3 regions of the Vibrio sp. Vb0667 genome follow, and region 3 is predicted to be linked to each of the others. Evidence: predicted binding sites of a transcription regulator. Region 3 holds the regulator's gene; each other region holds the start of a gene.

Region 1 (4,292 bases), on a different contig from region 3:
CAAGGAAGGGTAGGAACTCACTTAAAGGTGCCCCTTGAACAGAAGGGTAGAGTGCATGAAGTAGAGCGGCAATGCGCATCCAAAATATCATACACACTGCGAGTAACACGGCGAACGCCCATTGAGATGTTGAGTTACGACCGATCGCTTTCATTGAATGGAACAAGCTTGCTTTGTGTCCGCGCTCTCTCTCCCAACTGGCATCATACAAGCCCAGCGCGAGAAACGGACCGATTAACATGTAAACAATCAAACTGGGCATGACGACTAAGTGTGTGCCTTGCCACTGTACGAGCAAAACAATGCCTATCGCAGCAGCCATAAAACAGATGCCATAGAAAGCACTAATAAGCGGCATTCGCACGAAATCATGCAGACCTAATGCGAGCCAATGAAAAGGTGCAGAAAGATTGACCGTATTGCACGGTATGGTTCTGGCGTATTCGTTGTCTGGCACTTCCTTTCGTTTGTTGTGGAAGTCCGATGGATTAACAGTTCGAGGCATAACTCCTCCTTGATTTATTCCCACATTATCCGCTTATACCAACTGACAGCGGTTTTTGTTCAGTCAAACTTGAAGCGACTTTTTCAAGTTTACATCTGAGCATTGGCTTAGTTTGGTATCGGCCATAAAGATGCCTGACTCATGTCTTTACTTAAGTGTTGCTTCCACAGTCGCCAGCATCCGACGTCTCTATTTAAATTGGAGTTAACAATATTTTAACTATTGGCGGAGATGGGATAATTTACAAATAATTGCTTAAAATTTATTCGGTATAAAAATGAGGGAGAAACAGGACTGCTTTGTGGGGCAGGGCGGTATGAGCCGAAATGGCTGGATAAAAGTTGCTGAAAATAAAAAGCCCCCGCCATAGGCGAGGGCTTGATTGATTCTTGCTTGGCTTGATTATTTGATGCCAGCGAAATCGCGTAGAAGTGCAGCTTTGTCTGTCGCTTCCCACGGGAATTCTTCACGACCGAAGTGACCGTAAGCCGCTGTCTTCTTGTAGATAGGTTGAAGAAGGTTAAGCATTTCTTGTAGACCGTATGGACGTAGGTCGAAGAATTGACGAACCGCTTCAATGATGATGTCGTGAGATACTTTCTCAGTACCGAACGTTTCCACCATGATAGACGTTGGATCAGCAACACCGATTGCGTAAGAAAGTTGGATCTCACAACGGTCAGCCATGCCTGCCGCTACGATGTTTTTCGCTACGTAGCGTGCTGCGTATGCTGCACTACGGTCAACTTTTGATGGATCTTTACCAGAAAACGCACCGCCACCGTGACGAGCTGCGCCGCCGTAGGTATCTACGATGATCTTACGACCAGTTAGGCCACAGTCACCCATAGGACCACCGATTACGAAGCGACCGGTTGGGTTAATGAAGAAGTTTGTTTCTTTGTTGATCCACTCAGAAGGTAGCACTGGCTTAATGATCTCTTCCATTACCGCTTCACGCAGGTCTGAAGTTGAGATTGAGTCACAGTGTTGAGTTGAAAGAACAACCGCGTCGATACCAACGATGTTACCTTGATCGTATTGGAATGTTACCTGAGATTTTGCATCAGGACGCAACCAAGGTAGTGTGCCGTTTTTACGAACTTCTGCTTGCTTTTGAACAAGACGGTGAGAGTAAGTAATTGGCGCTGGCATTAGTACTTCAGTTTCGTTACAAGCGTAACCAAACATGATGCCTTGGTCGCCTGCACCTTGTTCTTTAGGGTCAGCTTTATCAACACCTTGGTTGATATCTGGCGACTGTTTACCGATTGTGTTTAGTACCGCACAAGAATCTGCGTCAAAGCCCATATCTGAATGTACGTAGCCGATTTCACGAACGGTTTCACGAGTTAACTCTTCGATGTCTACCCATGCTGAAGTCGTGATTTCACCACCCACCATTACCATACCGGTTTTAACGTAAGTCTCACATGCAACACGAGCCTTTGGATCTTGCTCTAGAATCGCGTCAAGAACCGCATCAGAAATCTGGTCTGCAATTTTATCTGGATGACCTTCTGATACTGACTCAGAAGTAAACAGGTGCTTAGCCATGTTAGCTCCACTATATCTGGTTTAAAACTGGGGAATGATAAACTCTCCAGCGCAAATTAATACTAATTTTTGTAGGTGTATCTACATCTAGACGTCTATTCTAAATTTGATTGCTCGAATTACAAGCTCTTTTTTGGTTTTTGTTATAACCAAACGTTTGCCTGATTTATTGATAATTTTAAGAACTTCGAACGATTTGGCGCGAAAGGTGCAATATTTGTGAGGTTTTGGACTGGAAAACGTTTGCACACCCAACAGGGCTTTGAGAGAATTATGACCTACTTTTCGTTTCGCTTAATGTACTCAGGAGCAGACATGTCGTCTCGTAAACATCTTGCCAATGCAATTCGTGCTCTAAGCATGGATGGTGTTCAACAAGCTAACTCAGGCCACCCAGGCGCACCAATGGGTATGGCTGATATCGCTGAAGTTCTTTGGCGCTCTCACCTAAACCATAACCCTTCAAACCCAGAGTGGGCCGACCGCGATCGCTTTGTGCTGTCAAACGGTCATGGGTCAATGCTTATTTACTCTCTACTGCACTTAAGCGGTTACGAGCTATCTATTGACGATCTGAAAAACTTCCGTCAATTGCACTCAAAAACCCCAGGTCACCCAGAGTACGGCTACGCGCCTGGTATCGAGACAACAACGGGTCCTCTAGGTCAAGGCATCACTAACGCTGTTGGTATGGCGATCGCAGAGAAAGCACTAGCGGCACAGTTCAACAAAGAAGGTCACGATATCGTTGACCACTTTACGTATGTGTTCATGGGTGACGGCTGTCTAATGGAAGGCATCTCGCATGAAGCATGCTCTCTTGCAGGTACTCTTGGTCTAGGCAAGCTGATTGCATTCTGGGATGACAACGGCATCTCTATCGACGGTCACGTTGATGGTTGGTTCTCTGACGATACACCTAAGCGTTTTGAAGCGTACGGCTGGCATGTAATCCCAGCAGTCGATGGTCACGACTCAGACGCGATCAACGCAGCAATTGAAGCAGCAAAAGCGGACCCACGTCCTACGCTTATCTGTACCAAAACAATTATCGGTTTCGGTTCTCCTAACAAGTCTGGTTCGCACGACTGTCACGGTGCACCACTAGGTCACGATGAAATCCAAGCGGCTCGCGAATACCTAGGTTGGGAGTACGGCCCATTTGAGATCCCGGCAGATGTTTACGCTGAGTGGGATGCAAAAGAAGCGGGCGCCGCGAAAGAAGCAGCTTGGAATGAAAAATTCGAAGCATACGCTGCAGCTTACCCTGCTGAAGCGGCAGAGCTTAAACGTCGTCTAAACGGCGAACTTCCTGCACAATGGGAAGAAAAAGCGAACCAAATCATTGCCGATCTTCAAGCAAACCCAGCGAACATTGCATCACGTAAAGCATCGCAAAATGCACTAGAAGCGTTTGGTCAAATGCTTCCTGAGTTTATGGGTGGTTCTGCTGACCTAGCGCCTTCTAACCTGACCATGTGGTCTGGTTCTAAGTCTCTAGAAACGGAGGACTTCTCTGGCAACTACATCCACTACGGTGTACGCGAATTCGGTATGACTGCTATCATCAACGGTATCGCATTGCACGGTGGTTTCGTTCCTTACGGCGCAACATTCCTAATGTTCATGGAATACGCTCGTAACGCAATGCGTATGGCTGCGCTGATGAAAATTCAGAACATCCAAGTTTACACGCATGATTCGATCGGTCTTGGCGAAGATGGCCCAACTCACCAACCTGTTGAGCAAATGGCGTCTCTACGTGTAACTCCAAACATGAGCACATGGCGCCCATGTGACCAAGTTGAGTCTGCAGTTGCATGGAAACTAGCGATTGAACGTAAAGATGCACCAACTGCACTTATCTTCTCTCGTCAAAACCTAGCGCAACAAGAGCGTACTGCTGAACAAGTCGCAGACATCGCGAAAGGTGCTTACATCCTGAAAGATAGCGAAGGTAAGCCTGAGCTAATCCTTATCGCAACAGGTTCTGAGGTTGAGCTTGCAGTGAAAGCCGCTGAGCAACTAACTTCAGAAGGCAAGAAAGTACGCGTTGTTTCAATGCCATCAACAGATGCATTCGATAAACAAGACGCTGCTTACCGTGAATCTGTACTGCCATCAGACGTAACGGCACGTATCGCTATTGAAGCGGGCATTGCGGATTTCTGGTACAAGTACGTAGGCTTCGACGGTCGCATCATCGGTATGACAACATTCGGTGAATCAG
Region 2 (4,292 bases), on a different contig from region 3:
AGCATGTTAGCGGACTTCTCACCTGCAAGGGTATAACCTGGGTCGACACTAAATACTTTAGGGAAAAGGAAAGAGAGCAATTCATTACCTCCAACACCTGTCACAACCACATCTTCACGACCTAACTCTTGAAGACGCTTAATCACGCCCAACGCGATGGTGTCACTGGCGCACACGATGGCCTGAGTGTCAGATTGAAGGACTTTGTCTACCAACTGATAAGCACTTTCATGGCTCAACTTACCCGTTTGGAAACAAGGTGTAATTTGCTTGCGTTGACACCAAGCTTTATAAGCATTTAAACGAGCTAAGCCAGTGGTTTTGTCTTCAGGATCAACACCAATATAAGCAATGTGAGATAAAGATTGCTGCTCAAGATGAGACAAAGCCATGTCTATCACACCTTGGTTGTCGTAGTTGATCGAAGAAACCATTTGCGTGTCCATCGCGATCACAACGATACGATTACCCCACTCTGCCAATGCTCGCTCATCACATCCAGTAAAACCAAACACGATCACCCCATCGACGTTGCGACGTTTAAGCACATCCAAATGTTCATTGGTTTTATCGCGATCGAATTGGCTCTCCATGATCACCGCATCATAACCAGCGGAATACAAAGCATTGAGCATGGTACCAACGGCGCGATTTTCTGATGGTGAATCTAAACGGGAGATGATAACCCCAATGACTTTTTGGCTGCCACCACGCATCGACTGCGCCGACTTTGATGGGACGTAGCCTGATTCACGAATGATTTGCTCTACCTTCTCACGCGTTTGCGGTTTTACCTTGGGATCATTGGTAAGCACACGGCTGACCGTCGATTTGCCCACGCCAGCCAATTTTGCGATATCAAGAATGGTGAGTTTTTTGCTCATAAGTGTTCAGACTAAAAGAAGGAATCAAACAAAAGGGAAGCAGTGGCTTCCCTTAACTCAGTCAGTAATGAAGATTACTTGTTTAAGTACGCAGGCACATCTGCAATGCTATCTAATACTACCGTTGCAATGGCTTCGCCCTGTTCTGTTACTGGCTTACCAGTGCGAACCAAAATCTTAGTGCCAACGCCTGCCGCTTCTGCTGCCATCATGTCTTCAGCTTTATCGCCGATCATCACAGATTTCTCCATATCGATCTTCAAGAAGTCACGCGCAGAAATGAACATGCCTGGTTTTGGCTTACGGCACTCACAATCTTGCTTGTACTCGCCAATGCCATGTTCTGGATGATGTGGGCAGTAATAGATACCATCGAACTCAACACCATTATCAGCAAAGTTCCAATCCATCCATTGAGTCAGAGACAAGAAACGGTCTTCACTGAATTTACCGCGTGCGATGCCCGATTGATTCGTCACTAACACTAGAAGGTAGCCTTTATCTTTTAGCGCTTTCGTCGCTTCAAATACACCATCAATGTACTCAAAATCATGTTCGTCATGAACGTAGCCGTGGTCAACGTTTATCACGCCATCACGATCGATAAAAACAGCAGGTTTTGCCAAAACGTATTTCTCTATTAACTCGGTTTAATCAGATTATTACATACCTTATAAACTTCAACACTATCTAATTCATTCTAGGCCTCGACAAAACGGTTGATTTGTTGGGCAAGAATCGGTAAATCTGAGGGTGCCCTGCCGTCTACCTCCTGCTTTCTATCTATACATCTCCGTTTCAAAACAGAACATCCATACATTTAGACGTCTAGACGTAAAAATATCTATTGACTTCATTCTGCTTAACCCATAGCATCAACTGAAAATTGAGATAAAGCTCAACATTAAGTTCTGTCAAAGGCCGTTTTTGACAGCGAAGTTCCCCGTATCTTTGGGCAGGTTGAAACATGATAGAAATAAAAAACGTCAATAAAGTGTTCTACCAAGGCAGTAAGGAAATCCTTGCCCTGAAAGACATTAACCTACACATCGACAAAGGCACCATCTTTGGTGTTATCGGTTCATCTGGTGCTGGTAAAAGTACGCTAATCCGCTGCGTAAACATGTTAGAAGCGCCGACCTCTGGTTCCATCATCGTTGATGGTGTAGATCTAACCAAACTCAGCAAAAAGCAACTAGTCGAAACACGCCGTAACATTGGCATGATCTTCCAGCACTTTAACCTGCTTTCGTCTCGTACTGTGTTTGATAATGTGGCATTGCCCCTAGAACTGGCAGGTAAAGACAAATCGCAAATCACAACAAAAGTAACTGAGTTGCTAAAGCTTGTAGGCTTAGCCGACAAACACGAGAGCTACCCATCTAACTTAAGTGGCGGCCAAAAACAGCGTGTGGCAATTGCTCGTGCATTGGCATCCGATCCTAGCGTGCTGCTTTGTGATGAGGCCACTAGCGCACTAGATCCGGCAACAACTCAATCTATCCTTGAGTTATTGAAAGAGATCAACCGCAAACTCAACATCACGATTTTACTTATCACTCACGAAATGGAAGTCGTAAAAAGCATCTGTCACGAAGTAGCAATCATCGGTGGTGGTGAGCTGGTGGAAAAAGGCACCGTTGGCGATATTTTTGCGCACCCTAAGACAGAGCTAGCGCACCAATTCATTCGCTCAACGCTGGATCTTTCCATTCCTGAAGATTACCAAGCTCGTCTGCAAGCAGAGCGTGTTGATGGCAGCTACCCGTTGGTTCGCCTAGAGTTTACTGGCGCAACCGTCGATGCACCGTTAATGTCGCAAATTTCTCGTAAATACAATATTGATGTGAGTATTTTGAGTTCCGACCTTGATTACGCTGGTGGCGTGAAATTCGGCATGATGGTCGCAGAGCTATTTGGTAACGAAGAAGATGACAACGCAGCTCTTGAATACCTGCGTAAGCACAACGTAAAAGTAGAGGTACTTGGTTATGTCCTTTAATACGATTTCTGAATGGCTGAGTTTAAACAGCAAACTACTTTTAGGTGCAACGTGGGAAACGCTTTACATGGTTGCGGTTGCCGGATTAGTCGGCTTTGCTGTGGGTATTCCATTAGGCGTAATCCTCCATATTACTAAGAAAGGCGGCCTACTTGAAAACACCAAACTAAATAGCGGCTTAGGCGCTATCGTTAATATTGGTCGTTCTGTGCCATTCCTCGTACTGATGGTTGCGATTATTCCAGTGACAAAAATGCTAGTTGGAACCTTTATCGGCACAACCGCAGCAATCGTCCCACTGACTATTGGCGCCATTCCTTTTGTCGCTCGTCTTATTGAAGGTGCTTTATTAGAAGTACCGACAGGCTTGGTGGAAGCAGCGCAGTCAATGGGGGCGACACCAACACAGATCATCACAAAAGTTCTACTACCTGAAGCAATGCCGACTATTGTTAACTCAGTAACGATTACCTTGGTCACTCTCGTTAGCTACTCAGCTATGGCGGGTACGGTAGGCGGCGGCGGCCTAGGCGACGTAGCCATTCGTTACGGTTTCCACCGCTACGATGTAACTATCATGGCCGTGACTGTCGTGATGTTGATTGTTCTAGTACAGATTATTCAGTCTATCGGCGACGCAGTGGTGCGCCGTGTAGACCACAGATAAGCATCAAAAATACAAATTATAAGGAGATAAAGATGAAATTTAGCCTTAAAGGTCTTTTGACTGTAGCAACGGCCGCCTCTGCTCTTGCTCTAGCGGGTTGCGGCGACAAAGAAGTAGACGTAAACAAAGTAAAAGTTGGCGTTATTGCTGGTGCTGAAGCACAAGTAGCCGAAGTTGCCGCTAAAGTAGCAAAAGAGAAATACAACCTAGACGTTGAGCTAGTAACATTTACCGATTACGTAACACCAAACGCCGCTCTGGATGATGGTTCAGTAGACGCGAATGCGTTCCAGCACAAACCATACCTAGACCAACAAGTGAAAGACCGCGGCTACAAACTGGCTATCGCGGGTAACTCATTCGTTTACCCTATTGCTGGTTACTCAAAGCAAGTAAAATCAATTGATGAAATTCAAGATGGCGCACGCATCGCAGTACCAAACGACCCAACTAACCTAGGTCGCTCACTACTGCTTCTTGAGCAACAAGGTTTGATTACGCTACGTGATGGCGTTGGTCTACTCGCTACAGTACGTGACATCGTAGGCAACCCTAAAAATATCGAAATCATTGAACTAGAAGCCCCACAGCTTCCACGTTCACTGGATGACGTAACGCTATCTATCATCAACACCACTTACGCAAGCTCTATCGACCTATCGCCAGAGCGTGACGGCGTGTTCGTTGAAGATAAAGACTCACCATACGTAAACCTAATTGTCGCTCGCGAAGAAAATGT
Region 3 (4,292 bases):
TTTTGTTCCTTGAAGGCCTACCGAACCTACAAGATTTAGGTAAGTTGATGATTGGTGAAGATACCAAGGAAATGCTCGAGTGTGACTTAAAGCTTGAAATGGCGGCTATTCCAGATTTAAAAGATGCGATTGCCTACGCTGAAGACATTCGAGATTATGTGTCTCGAGATCTCTTCCAAGATATTCTTGAAGATGAAGAAGAACATGTTGATTGGCTAGAGACGCAACTTGGCTTGATTGAAATGTCTGGTATTGAGAATTATCTCCAAGCGCAATACGTGGACGAAGAGTAACGATACTTTCTAAGTTTGCATACTCCAATAATAGTAAGAAGAAAGAGCACCTGACTCGAAAATCGGGTGCTTAACCCCGTTATCTGGTCTAATCTCTTTTATTATCGGCTTTTTAAGGATATTGCTCGCAATCTTGCCTATGAAGTTTGATTTCTATCCGATAGAATTTATGCCCCCTTACCTAAAAATAAAAAAGAGAAACGTCCATGTCTGAAGACAACCACCAAGCAGCCACTCCAGAAGAAGAACATCGCCAAAAAGCATTGGATTACCATGCTTATCCAACTCCAGGAAAGATTGCTGTCGAACTGACAAAGCCTGCGGAAACGGCGGGTGATCTTGCCCTTGCATATAGCCCTGGTGTTGCAGAGCCAGTGCGTGAAATCGCACAAAACCCGGATAACGTGTACAAGTACACTGCAAAAGGGAACATGGTTGCTGTTATTTCTAACGGTACCGCTATTCTAGGTCTAGGTAACCTAGGTCCACTTGCATCTAAGCCAGTGATGGAAGGTAAAGCGTTACTGTTTAAGCGTTTTGCAGGTCTTGACTCTATTGATATTGAAGTTAAGCACCGCACGATCGATGAATTTGTTGATACTGTTGCGAGCATTGCAGACACTTTTGGCGGTATCAACCTTGAAGATATTAAAGCACCAGACTGTTTTGAGATTGAAAAGCGTCTGATTGAACGTTGTGATGTACCAGTATTCCACGATGATCAACATGGTACTGCTATTGTAACGGCAGCGGGTATGCTGAATGCAATCGAACTTCAAGGTAAGAAACTTGAAGATTCAACAATTGTTTGTCTTGGCGCTGGCGCTGCCGCTGTAGCGTGTATGGAGCTTCTGATCAAATGCGGCGCAATGCGCGAAAAAATCTACATGCTAGATCGCAAAGGTGTGATTCACACTCGTCGTGATGATCTTAATGAATATAAGCAGCTATTTGCGAACAATACAGATAAGCGCACACTAGAAGACGTGATTGAAGGTGCAGATCTGTTCCTAGGTGTATCTGGTCCAAACCTATTGCCAGCGGAAGCGTTGAAGTTGATGGCAGATAAGCCAATCGTATTCGCATGTTCTAACCCGGATCCTGAAATCAAGCCGGAACTTGCTCACGCAGTTCGTGATGACTTGATCATGGGTACTGGCCGTAGTGATTATCCTAACCAAGTTAACAACGTATTGTGTTTCCCATTCATTTTCCGCGGTGCTCTTGATGTGCGTGCAAGTGAAATCAATGATGAAATGAAACTTGCAGCCGTTGAGGCGATTCGTGAGCTAGCAAAAGAGCCTGTACCTGAAGCCGTATTGAAGGCTGCCGGTGTTGATAAGCTAGAGTTTGGTGCGGACTATATTATTCCAAAACCAATGGATTCACGTTTGCTACCACGTGTTGCAAAAGCGGTTGCTCAGGCGGCGGTTAATTCAGGTGTAGCTCGTATCGAGATGCCTGAAAACTACATGGCAGAGTAATATATCTTTCAGATGTGATACACAAAAAATGGGACGCTATTGCGTCCCATTTTTTATGTCATCCATTTGGCTCGAGGCAAGAGTTATTACCTGAAACCTTTTATCAGGCTTTTTTATTCTTCGTCGAATGACTCAAATTCGATGCCCATTTCCGTCATCAGCGCTTTTACTTCTGTTGGAATATCATCAGGACGGTCTTTACGAAGGTCTTCATCTGTCGGAAGTGGCTGACCTGTGTACGCGTGCAAAAATGCCTCGCATAGCAATTCGCTATTGGTTGCATGGCGTAAGTTATTGATCTGACGGCGAGTACGCTCATCAGTTAGCACCTTTAAAACTTTTAGCGGGATAGAGACGGTAATTTTTTTTACTTGTTCGCTTTTTTTGCCGTGCTCTGCATATGGGCTAATGTATTCGCCATTCCAGTCAGCCATTGCACACCTTCATTTATGTAATCGGTTAAAAATAATTTAGGTGCTGATTTTAGCTGCATTTACCGCCATAAGCAAAGACATATAGACGTCTAGAAGTGTTGACGTCTCATTTTTTGACGAGTAAAGTGAACATAACAGCAAAGGAAGCGTGTTGATCACTTTATGTTACTCATTAGATATAGCGCATTCCTATTTAGAAGTCATTACCCGTGAAAGGATACACCCATGAGCACTCGCAAACCTGCGACCATTGCAGTACGCACTGGTATTGAATCAGACAGCCAATATCATGCTGTCGTTCCACCTATTTATCTTTCCACTAACTATGGTTTTCCTGCTTTTGGTGAAGTGCCCAAGTATGATTACACACGATCTGGTAATCCAAACCGCGGACTGTTGGAAAGTGCGCTATCTGAACTTGAGTCTGGAAAAGGAGCGGTTGTTACTAACTGCGGTACGTCGGCATTAAATTTATGGGTTTCCGCTTTTCTCGGCCCAGATGATCTCATTATTGCTCCTCACGATTGTTATGGTGGTACCTATCGTCTTTTTAATACCCGAGCTAACAAAGGCGATTTTAAGGTTCAGTTTGTCGATCAATCAGACGAACAGGCTTTAGATGCTGCATTGGCACAAAAACCAAAACTCATTTTGCTAGAAACTCCGTCAAACCCTCTGGTTCGCGTAGTGGATATTGCAGCTACTTGTGAAAAAGCGAAACAAATCGGCGCGTTAGTTGCGGTGGACAATACCTTTTTGACACCCGTGTACCAAAAACCTTTAGAGCTAGGTGCGGATTTTGTTATCCACTCCACAACAAAGTACATCAACGGTCATTCGGACGTAATTGGTGGAGTAATCATCACCAACACAGAAGCGCATGCAGAAGAGCTTGCATGGTGGGGTAATTGTATTGGTGCAACGGGCACACCTTTCGATAGTTACATGACACTGCGAGGTATTCGTACGCTTGCTGCTCGTATGAGAGTACATGAAGAGAGCTCACAGCAGGTACTAGCTTACCTACAGAAACAAGCGTTAGTTAAAACTATCTATCATCCAAGCCTGCCGGAACATCCAGGTCACGACATTGCTAAAAAGCAGCAAACGGGCTTTGGCTCTATGTTGAGTTTTGAGTTTGCTGGTTCGTTTGAGCAGTTAAAGGTGTTTGTGAAAGAGCTCCAACTGTTTTCATTAGCAGAGTCATTAGGTGGTGTAGAAAGTTTGATTTGCCACCCAGCATCTATGACGCACCGTGCAATGGGTGAGGAGGCGCTGGCGGAGGCTGGGGTCTCTCATCAACTATTGCGTTTGTCTGTCGGTTTGGAAGATGCACAAGACCTCATCACAGATTTAGAACAAGCGTTCGCTAAAGCTACCCAGTAATAGGAGACGATAACAATGACTGTACAACGTCAGCTGCATAAGTTTGGTGGCAGTAGCTTAGCAAACCCAGAATGCTACTTACGCGTTGTGGGTATTCTCAAGGAGTATTCGACAGAAAATGATCTTGTGGTCGTATCTGCTGCAGGAAAAACCACTAACCGCTTGATTGAGTTTTTGGAAGGGTTAAGTAAAGATGGCCGAATTGCGCATGAAGCGCTTCAAAGCTTGAGACAGTTCCAAACTGAGCTAATAGAAAGCTTGTTGGAGAGTGAAGCAAAAGAAGAGCTGTTAGCTTTATTACATGATGAGTTCAGTACTCTCTCGGAACTGACTGCACCACTCACTAATGCGCAAAAAGCTGCGGTACTGGGACACGGAGAAGTATGGTCTGCTCGCCTATTGGCCGCGTTATTATCTCAACGTTCTATCCCTGCGGTTGCACAAGATGCACGAGCGTTTTTACGTGCAGAAGCGGGAACTCAACCAGAGGTTGATCGCGCTCGTTCATACCCTTTAATTAAAGAGATCCTCGCGCAGCATAACCATAAACGTGTGGTAATTACTGGCTTTATGGCTCAGAACGAGGCAGGAGAAACCATTCTACTTGGTCGTAACGGCTCTGACTATTCTGCAACGGTCATAGGCGCGCTTGCTGAAGTCAGTACTGTCACGATTTGGAGTGATGTTGCTGGTGT

Evidence for each region. Region 3 encodes MetJ, which represses methionine synthesis genes. Its sites were predicted from a motif close to TTAGACNTNTANANGTCTAA; they were not measured.
Region 1: metK (methionine adenosyltransferase) is a predicted target of MetJ. The motif match lies at 2,142-2,161, and genes of this name have one in related genera.
Region 2: metN (methionine ABC transporter ATP-binding protein MetN) is a predicted target of MetJ. The motif match lies at 1,705-1,724, and genes of this name have one in related genera.

Annotation. Positions count from the first base shown of each region.
Region 1 covers NZ_JAWPOL010000007.1:151,086-155,377, reverse strand. The annotation lists gene R8269_RS10270 (DUF2189 domain-containing protein) at 1-505, opposite strand, end outside; gene metK (methionine adenosyltransferase) at 908-2,062, opposite strand; gene tkt (transketolase) at 2,378-4,292, shown strand, end outside.
Region 2 covers NZ_JAWPOL010000012.1:29,439-33,730, forward strand. The annotation lists gene treR (trehalose operon repressor TreR) at 1-884, opposite strand, end outside; gene gmhB (D-glycero-beta-D-manno-heptose 1,7-bisphosphate 7-phosphatase) at 959-1,510, opposite strand; gene metN (methionine ABC transporter ATP-binding protein MetN) at 1,852-2,886, shown strand; gene R8269_RS13170 (methionine ABC transporter permease) at 2,876-3,553, shown strand; gene R8269_RS13175 (MetQ/NlpA family lipoprotein) at 3,586-4,292, shown strand, end outside.
Region 3 covers NZ_JAWPOL010000029.1:46,543-50,834, reverse strand. The annotation lists gene bfr (bacterioferritin) at 1-293, shown strand, start outside; gene R8269_RS19475 (malic enzyme-like NAD(P)-binding protein) at 500-1,777, shown strand; gene metJ (met regulon transcriptional regulator MetJ) at 1,891-2,211, opposite strand; gene R8269_RS19465 (O-succinylhomoserine (thiol)-lyase) at 2,437-3,597, shown strand; gene R8269_RS19460 (bifunctional aspartate kinase/homoserine dehydrogenase II) at 3,613-4,292, shown strand, end outside.